Regions from separate parts of the Agathobacter sp. LCP21S3_B2 genome, predicted to be linked through region 2. Evidence: a T-box and tRNA genes for the amino acid it is inferred to sense, from the RefSeq annotation. Region 2 holds a T-box; the other holds one or more tRNA genes.
The links. A T-box is a leader RNA that pairs with one kind of tRNA and senses whether it is charged. The one in region 2 lies ahead of pheS (phenylalanine--tRNA ligase subunit alpha), so its partner is inferred to be a tRNA-Phe.
Positions count from the first base shown of each region.

Region 1 (4,426 bases), on a different contig from region 2:
TACAGACAGTCAACAGGCTATGACACTGTACTCGCCGGGCTTCCTTGGTTCACTGACTGGGGTCGCGACACTATGATTTCATACACCGGTCTGACTCTTTGCACCAGCCGTTTTGAAAAGGCTCATGATATACTCCTGACCTTTGCCAAGTACTGTAAAGACGGGCTCATCCCAAATATGTTCCCGGACAGTGGACTTAAGCCTCTTTACAACACTGTAGATGCATCACTGTGGTATTTTTATGCTGTCTACAAATATCTTGAATATGTAAATACCCCGGATGCCTATGAATTTATAAAGAAGGATATTTATCCTTGCTTAAAGGATATCATCTCTACCTACAAAAAAGGCACTGATTTTTCCATATATATGGATACCGACGGGCTTATTCACGCCGGAAGTGGACTCGACCAGGTCACATGGATGGATGTGCGTGTCGGCGACTGGGTTGCTACACCTCGTCATGGCAAGCCTGTCGAAATAAATGCACTTTGGTACAACGCACTTTGCACCATGGATATGCTACAGGCTAAGTTTGGCGATAATGATGACAGCTACAGACAGCTTGCTTCACTCGTAAAGGATTCATTCAACAAGCGCTTCTGGAATGAAAACACAGGCTGCCTGTATGATGTGGTTGACGAGGATGACGATACTATCCGCCCAAACCAGATTTATGCCGTAAGCCTGCCATTTACCATGCTTGACAGGGAGCGTGAAAAAGCAATTGTGGATACGGTAATGGACAAGCTGTATGTGGGCTGTGGACTGCGTTCACTCTATCCTGACCACAAGGATTACCATCCGATTTACATTGGCTCTCTCTCAAAGCGTGACCATGCCTATCATCAGGGAACAGCCTGGGGCTTTCTGCTCGGTGCTTTTATCAGTGCCTATGTAAAGGTAAACGGCCGCACGAAGGCGACCGCTTTATGCGCCGACAAGCTGCTTGACCCTGTAAGGGAGCATCTGCTTAACAACTGTATCGGCTCAATATGTGAAATATTTGACGGCGATGCCCCTCACAACGGCCGTGGCTGCTATGCACAGGCATGGAGCGTAGGTGAAATACTCCGCTGCTACTGCGAGGATGTACTTCCTATGCTCCCACAAGCTCACTCATAAGCTCGTGTACCGTGGTAATCCGGTTTATGTGGCCCACATTGGCACCGCAGAATACCAGACCATTTTGCATATCTCCTTTAACCGCTGCAATCAGTGCCTTCGTAATACAGTAAGGCACTTTTGCAGGGTTACATTTCTCAAGACAATTGTAGCACTTTGTGATAGGCTGCTTTTTCTTTTCCAAATCCCTGATAAACTCATTTCTGACAGCACGCCCCGGCATTCCTACAGGGCTTTGTATAATCTGTGCATCAGACTCCTTCGCAGCCAGATACGCCTGCTTGTAGGCATCCGATGCGTCACACTCCTCTGTCGCCACAAAACGGCTTGCCACCTGCACTCCGTCGGCTCCAAGCTCCATGCAGTGCATGACATCCTCGTGTGTAAACACTCCGCCCGCTACAATTACCGGAATGTGCTTTTTAAACTTCTCCTCATATGTCTTTGTGCATTTAATAATTTCCTTAATCTCGCTGTCATAATCCATATGCTTGATATCTGCAAGCTGCTCTTTGGAAAAGCCCAGATGTCCACCGGCCTTTGGTCCCTCGATAACAATAAAGTCTGCTGTGCGGTTGTATCTGTGTGCCCACATTTTAAGAATCAGGTTTGCAGCTCTCTTTGAGGAAACAATAGGTGCAATCTTTGTATGCGATTTCTCATCAACAAGCTCAGGCAGCTCCATCGGAAGTCCTGCTCCGCTTATAATAACATCAGCCCCTGCTTCAACCGCAGCCAGAACATGCTCCTTGTAATGCTTAAGAGCCACCATGATATTGACACCTACCATTCCATATCCACAGGCAAGCTCCTTCGCCCTCTTAATATGCTTCTTGATAGCAATCAGGTTAGCCTTCGCCTGGTCCTTTTCAAACTCCGGCTCCTCAAAGCCAATCTGGGCAGTGGAAATCACACCGACACCACCTTCCTTGGCAACAGCTCCGGCCAGTCTGCTAAGGCTCACTCCAACTCCCATACCGCCCTGTATAATAGGAAGCTTTGCAACCATATCTCCGATTCTCAGTTCTCTCAACATAATATGTACCTCCGAATTCCTGTATAAACTCATACATTCTATATTTATGCTCCATCTGCCTTTTTGCATCTCAGGCTGTGGAAACACTAAAGCGCTTATACATATTCATTTTTGTTTTATATTTGATATTCAAATTATTTGATAATCAAACATATATACATGATATTCCTTTACGGTATTCATGTCAAGATAAAATTATATTATTTTCTATTTTATATGGTTTTCAATACTACTTTTCTTGTTTTTTGTAACTATCCAGAATTGTTTATTAAATATAATAATTCTCGAAATTTTATATTGACATCCACATACAAATCGTGTAAAATATTTTTTGTTGTGAGACAAGCCCAGTTAGCTCAGTTGGTAGAGCAACGGACTGAAAATCCGTGTGTCTCTGGTTCGATTCCGGAACTGGGCATTATACAACAAATTAAATATTCCTATGCGGGTGTAGTTCAATGGTAGAACACCAGCCTTCCAAGCTGGATACGTGGGTTCGATTCCCATCACCCGCTTTTTTGCTGCCCTTTTTACGTACTGTTCAGACGAAAGCTCTGACAGTATTTTTTATATGCGCCACTGCACCATAAAAAAGCCGATACATCGTATTTAAACGAATGCATCGGCTTTTTATTTACGCTTGATAAATATGTATTTCTGATTATTTGATTATATCTGATTAGAATAAATCTACACGACCAGAAAACTTATCATTGATAACATAGTATGCAGAATATTCCTCAGGCTTGATGTAGATGCTGAGCTTTCTGATGAAACCTGCCTTATGTCCCTCTGCAACGAACTGAGCCTTAACACGCTCCTCGATAGCTGCTGTGTCAACCTCGCTGTTCTGGTACTGAACGATAATTTCAGGCTTTACAGGCTCTTTCTTTGCAGCCTTTGTAGCTTTTACTGTTGTCTTCTTAACAGTTTCCTTGATATCTGCCTTAACCTCAGCCGCTTTCTCAGCAACCTTCTCTGTTGTCTTCTCTACTGCCTTCTCAACCTTCTCTGTTGTCTTCTCTACGGCTTTTTCTACTTCATTCTTTACATCAGTCTTTGGCTCTGACGCTACAGATGTCTTTACTTCTTCTTTTTTTGTCTCAACCGGTGCTACTACCTGCTTCATTGTCTTTGAATTATTCTTTTTACGCATACTATTTTCCTCCTCACGCGCACTTATTCACATACTAAAAAGTTTTCAATTGCTACTAATGCTTCCTGCTCATCGTCACCCTTTGTAACGATATCAACATTCATTCCATCTGAAGGATTAAATGCCATAATTCCCATAATACTCTTGGCATTAATCTTGCGGTTCTCACTTTCCAATGTAATCTCGCTGTCGAACTTGCACGCCACCTGAACAAGCTCTGCAATTGGATTGTCATGACCCTCAGATACTTTTGTTACGACAATACTTTTCTTACTCATACGTTCTCCTTAAAACTCACGTTTAAACTAGTTTCACACTTATTTAATATAGCCCAATTGTATCAGCTTTTCAATGCCTTACCAGATTTCTGTTAAACATTACCTAAATGTATTACTTTTAATACAATAAAATAGGCATTTTCACAATAGTTTATTGATTTATTTGGCCATGTATGTGATAAAATGCAGCCCTCCGTTATAGAACATCTTATCTGCATCCTCAAAGCTCTTTGCCTCTGTAGCTCCGTTATCCGGATTATAATAATACAATGTACCTGTAGCTGAGTATCCTGTCACAAGTACAGCAGATGAATTTCCTGTCATCGCAAACACCGGATTGCCCCGGCTGACATAAAACAAAATATCCTCTGAGGTTACTCCCTGCAAATCCAATATCTCTTTGTCGGACAGATTATTTTTGAGCACATCAACCACACTGTTTCCGGAGTTTATAAGCTCTGACACACTCACTGTCACATCATTATATCCAAGCATGGCGCTGACCGCCTTGACCACTGAACCGGCATCCCTGTCTGTTTCATTGGCTGAAATATTTGTAAAGGCATTTACCGCATTCTTTCTGGCTCTCATCCACACATACTGCTGATTATTATCAACAACAACTCCCATATTGTCGTTAGCCTGCTTTATCGCATCGGATACATTATCAGTTGCTGCCGTCACCTCACCCTTTGCATACACATAGAAACGCTCCACATTTTCATCCTGCTCAAGCGTCACGGTTGTATCCTTTGAGCTTATGGTCGGCTGCGCTGTCAGCTGCTTTACCTTTTCCGGCTTTTGTGCATCGGTCAGTGCGATTACGCGTGT
Region 1 is NZ_JBQKGQ010000008.1:47,871-52,296, reverse strand. It holds gene ACTQ1L_RS07360 (amylo-alpha-1,6-glucosidase) at 1-1,125, shown strand, start outside; gene ACTQ1L_RS07355 (NAD(P)H-dependent flavin oxidoreductase) at 1,100-2,161, opposite strand; tRNA gene ACTQ1L_RS07350 (tRNA-Phe) at 2,507-2,579, shown strand; tRNA gene ACTQ1L_RS07345 (tRNA-Gly) at 2,606-2,676, shown strand; gene ACTQ1L_RS07340 (DUF6465 family protein) at 2,841-3,317, opposite strand; gene ACTQ1L_RS07335 (HPr family phosphocarrier protein) at 3,341-3,595, opposite strand; gene ACTQ1L_RS07330 (hypothetical protein) at 3,755-4,426, opposite strand, start outside.
Region 1: it has a tRNA-Phe gene. The T-box ahead of pheS (phenylalanine--tRNA ligase subunit alpha) is inferred to sense a tRNA for this amino acid. The anticodon was not compared.

Region 2 (4,426 bases):
GCGGATATTGAAGGTACTTGGAATTTCTTCAGATAAAAGGGTTTCGTGGGCAAATGAGGCATATTACTTTGATGAGAAAGTGCGTCCGGGGAAGCATCCGTATCATGAGATGGGGCTTTACTACATACAGGAGCCAAGTGCCATGTCGGCGGCTGCTCTTTTAGCCCCAAAGCCGGGCATGAGAGTGCTTGACCTGTGCGCAGCACCCGGTGGAAAGAGCACACAGCTTGCCACATATTTAGGAGACAACGGACTTTTGGTATCAAATGAGATTAACACACAAAGAAGCCGGATTTTGTCGCAGAATATAGAGCGTATGGGAATCAAAAATGCGATTGTGACAAATGAGGACAGCTTTGTGCTTGCTTCACATTTCCCAGGCTTTTTTAATGCTATACAGGTGGATGCACCATGCTCAGGAGAGGGAATGTTTCGAAAGCTGCCTGAGGCCGTGGAGCAGTGGAGCATGGAAAATGTGGCAATCTGTGCGGCAAGGCAGAAGGAAATACTGGACAATGCCGCAGTGATGCTTAAGCCGGGAGGCGTGATAGTATACAGCACCTGCACATTCTCGAAGGAAGAAAATGAGGATGTAATGGAGTATTTTTTGGAGAGACATCCTGATTTTACACTTGAAGAGATGGAGCGCTTCTGGCCGCATAAGGTGGACGGAGAGGGACATTTTGTGGCAAAGCTTGTGAGAAGAGGCAGTGTTAATGAGCTTGATGCGGGTTATGATGTATGCGAGGATAGCTGTAATAAAGTAGAGGACACAGGCCTTAAAGCTGACAGGAAAACCAAAAAGAACAAAAATAGTAAGAACAGGAAAAATGAAACAAAGCCGGCTCTCACAAAAGAAAATATGAAGCTTCTCTCAGAGTTTCTTGATGAGACCATATCAGAGAATATGGCAGCATGGATAAAAAACTCAAGGCTTGTCATGTTTGGGGAGCAGCTCTACAGGCTGCCTGATATGGAAGTGGATATTAAGGGTCTTAAGGTGCAGCGCGCAGGGCTTCATATAGGAGAGTTCAAAAAACAGCGCTTTGAGCCGTCGCATTCGCTTGCACTTGCGCTTAAGCTAAGTGAGGCTAAAAACGTAGTAAAGCTTACCTGGGATGATCCGCAGACAACAGGCTTTTTCAATGGTCAGTCAGTCATGTTATCTGGTGAGCAGGCGGCTGAATGCAAAAAGGGCTGGGCACTTGTATGTGTAGATGGATATCCGGCCGGCTGGGGCAAGGTGAATGGCACACAGGTTAAAAACCATTATCCTAAGGGACTTAGAAATAAAATATAAAGAAAATAGAAAAATTTTTACTTGCAAAATATAGAGATTGTGCTAAAATGACTTATGTGTTATTAAGACATAAGCATTTGCGATATATATCGCAGATATATATAATAAAAGCAATGAAGGTGCATAGTAGATTATAGTACTTTGACCAGAGAGAGATTGTCACCGGCTGAAAGCAGTCTTACAAAAAGGCTATTGATTGAAGTTCACACTGAAGCTGCATGGATGAAGCACAGTAGTTCATGACGTGTTATGTACGTTACACATATCAATGAGAGTCCATTGGATATTTCTTCAATGGAAATCAGGGTGGTATCGCGGAATTTTCGTCCCTGCATGGTTTAATAGCCATGCAGGGACGTTTTTTATCGCATAAACGGCGAATTCAAGCTTGGAGTTACGAGTTTATGCAAATTAAGAAAAATATTATGAGGTGAAATTCGATGAGAGACAAAATTCAACAGATCAGAGAAAAAGCACTTGCTGAAATTGATAAGGCTGACGGTCTTGAAAAATTAAATGATGTGCGTGCTGCAATTCTTGGAAAGAAGGGTGAGCTCACAGCAGTCTTAAAGGGCATGAAGGATGTTGCTCCTGATGAGAGACCAAAGGTAGGCCAGTGGGTCAATGAGACACGTGAGGCAGTTGAGAAGCTTCTTGATGAGAAGGTTAAGAAATTTGAGGCAGAGGCACTTAAGCGCAAGTATGAGAGAGAGAAAATAGATGTCACTATGCCTGCAAAGAGAAGCCAAAAGGGTAATCTTCATCCTGTAACACAGGTAAAGGACCAGCTCTCAGAGATTTTCACATCTATGGGCTTTGAGGTTTACGAGGGAACAGAAATCGAGAATGATTACTATAATTTTACAGCTTTAAATACTCCAAAGGATCATCCGGCGCGTGATATGCAGGATACATTCTACTTATCACCTGAGTTCTTACTTCGTACACAGACCTCAGCAGGACAGATTCACGTTATGGAAGCAAAGAAGCCACCTATCAAGGTTGTTTCACCGGGTAAGGTTTTCCGTTCGGATGATGATGCGACACATTCTCCTATGTTCACACAGATGGAGGGACTTGTGGTAGATAAGGGCATCACACTCTGCGATTTAAAGGGTATGCTTGACCAGCTTGTAAAGAAGATGTTCGGAAATAATGTCACAACTCGTCTTCGTCCTTCATACTTCCCATTTACAGAGCCGTCTGTAGAGGTTGATGTAAGCTGTTTCCAGTGCCATGGCAAGGGCTGCTCTTTATGCAAGGGCACAGGTTGGATTGAGGTGCTTGGTGCAGGCGTAGTAAATAAAAAGGTGCTTGAGGGCTGTGGCATAGACACAAATGAGTACAGTGGTTTTGCATTTGGTATCGGTCTTGAGCGTATTGCAATGCTTAAATACGGAATTAACAACATCAAGCTTTTATTCGAGTCAGACCTTAGGGTATTAGACCAGATTGATGACAACTAGATTCATTTTTCTTGAATATATAACAGGAGGCAAAAATTATGTTAACACCACTTAGCTGGTTAAAAGATTATGTAGATATAGATGTAACACCAAAGGAGTTAGAGGAAAAATTATTCTCATGTGGTTTCGAGGTTGAGGAATCATATGAGGTGGGAAAGGATATCTCAAACGTAGTAGTCGGTCTTGTAGAAAAATGTGAGCCGATTCCTGAGACACACCTAAGCCTGTGTCAGGTAAATGCTGGAGCACATGGCACATTCCAGATCTGCTGTGGAGCGGACAATGTAAAGGCAGGTGGCAAATATCCTCTCGCACTTATCGGTGCCACAGTATATGCCACAGCAAAGGATCACGTTACAGTAGAGGGCGTGATGGAGATAAAGCAGGGCAAGCTGCGTGGATATGATTCATATGGAATGTTATGCTCAGGCGTAGAGCTTGGCTTAAATGAGGACCTCTATCCTGGTGCAGGCTACAACGGACTTTTGGTTTTACCTGAGGATGCTAAGGCGGGAGATGATGTAAAACATATCCTCGGCCTTGATGACTGGATTTTTGATATTGCAATCACAGCAAACAGACCTGACTGCCAGTGTATATATGGCATGGCAAGAGAGGTTGCTGCTGTTTTGGGAAAAGAGCTTAAGGAGCCTGCACTTGACTATACTGCTGATGATGTGAAGAAGGAAAACTTCAAGGTTTCGGTTCTTGCACAGGACATCTGCCCTCGCTACACAGCTCACTATGTACATGATGTAAAAATCTCCGAGTCACCTGCATGGATGAGAAAACGTCTTGCACTTGTCGGAATAGGCTCTATCTCAAATGTAGTAGACATCACTAACTTTGTTTTAAAAGAGCTCGGACAGCCAATGCATGCCTTTGATTACTCATACCTTGAGGGAGATGAGATTGTAGTAAGACGTGCAAACGATGGAGAGAAAATTGTCACACTTGATGAGAAGGAATTTGAGTTAAACAGCAATAACCTCGTTATCTGTGATGGAAAGAAGCCAGTTGCGCTCGCCGGTATCATGGGCGGCTTAAACTCTGAGATTAACGACGGAACCACAGAGGTGATGTTTGAGTCTGCAAAATTTGCAAGAGACAATATCAGAAAGAGCTCACGTGCGTTGGGACAGTCATCTGATTCGAGTGCACTTTACTCAAAGGGCGTAAACGAGTACACAACAGCGATGGCTATGAAGAGAGCACTTCACCTGATAGAGGAGCTTGGCTGTGGTAAGGTTTCTTCAACTCACATTGAGGTGACTACTGGAAACTCACTTGAGCCAAAAGAGATGAAGGTTTCTATTGCAAAGGTAAACGGTGTGCTTGGAATAGAGGTTCCTACAGAGGATATCGTGAGAATACTCACAAATTTAGGCTTTGCACCGGTTGTAAGCGGCGATGAGCTGACACTTATGATTCCTGCATACCGTGAGGATATGGAGGATTATCCGGATGTGGCCGAGGAGGTTATCCGTATGTATGGCTATGATCATGTCATTCCTGCATTCATGCCTACGGCACAGGTTACACTCGGAGGACTCAACCTTAGACAGCAGACAGAGCGCAAGATAAAAGAGGTGCTCTGTGCAGCAGGCGCGTATGAGGGAATACATTACTCATTCTTCTCACCTGCTGATCTTGATTTGCT
Region 2 is NZ_JBQKGQ010000001.1:17,605-22,030, forward strand. It holds gene ACTQ1L_RS00085 (RsmB/NOP family class I SAM-dependent RNA methyltransferase) at 1-1,300, shown strand, start outside; T-box leader at 1,405-1,634, shown strand; gene pheS (phenylalanine--tRNA ligase subunit alpha) at 1,741-2,766, shown strand; gene pheT (phenylalanine--tRNA ligase subunit beta) at 2,805-4,426, shown strand, end outside.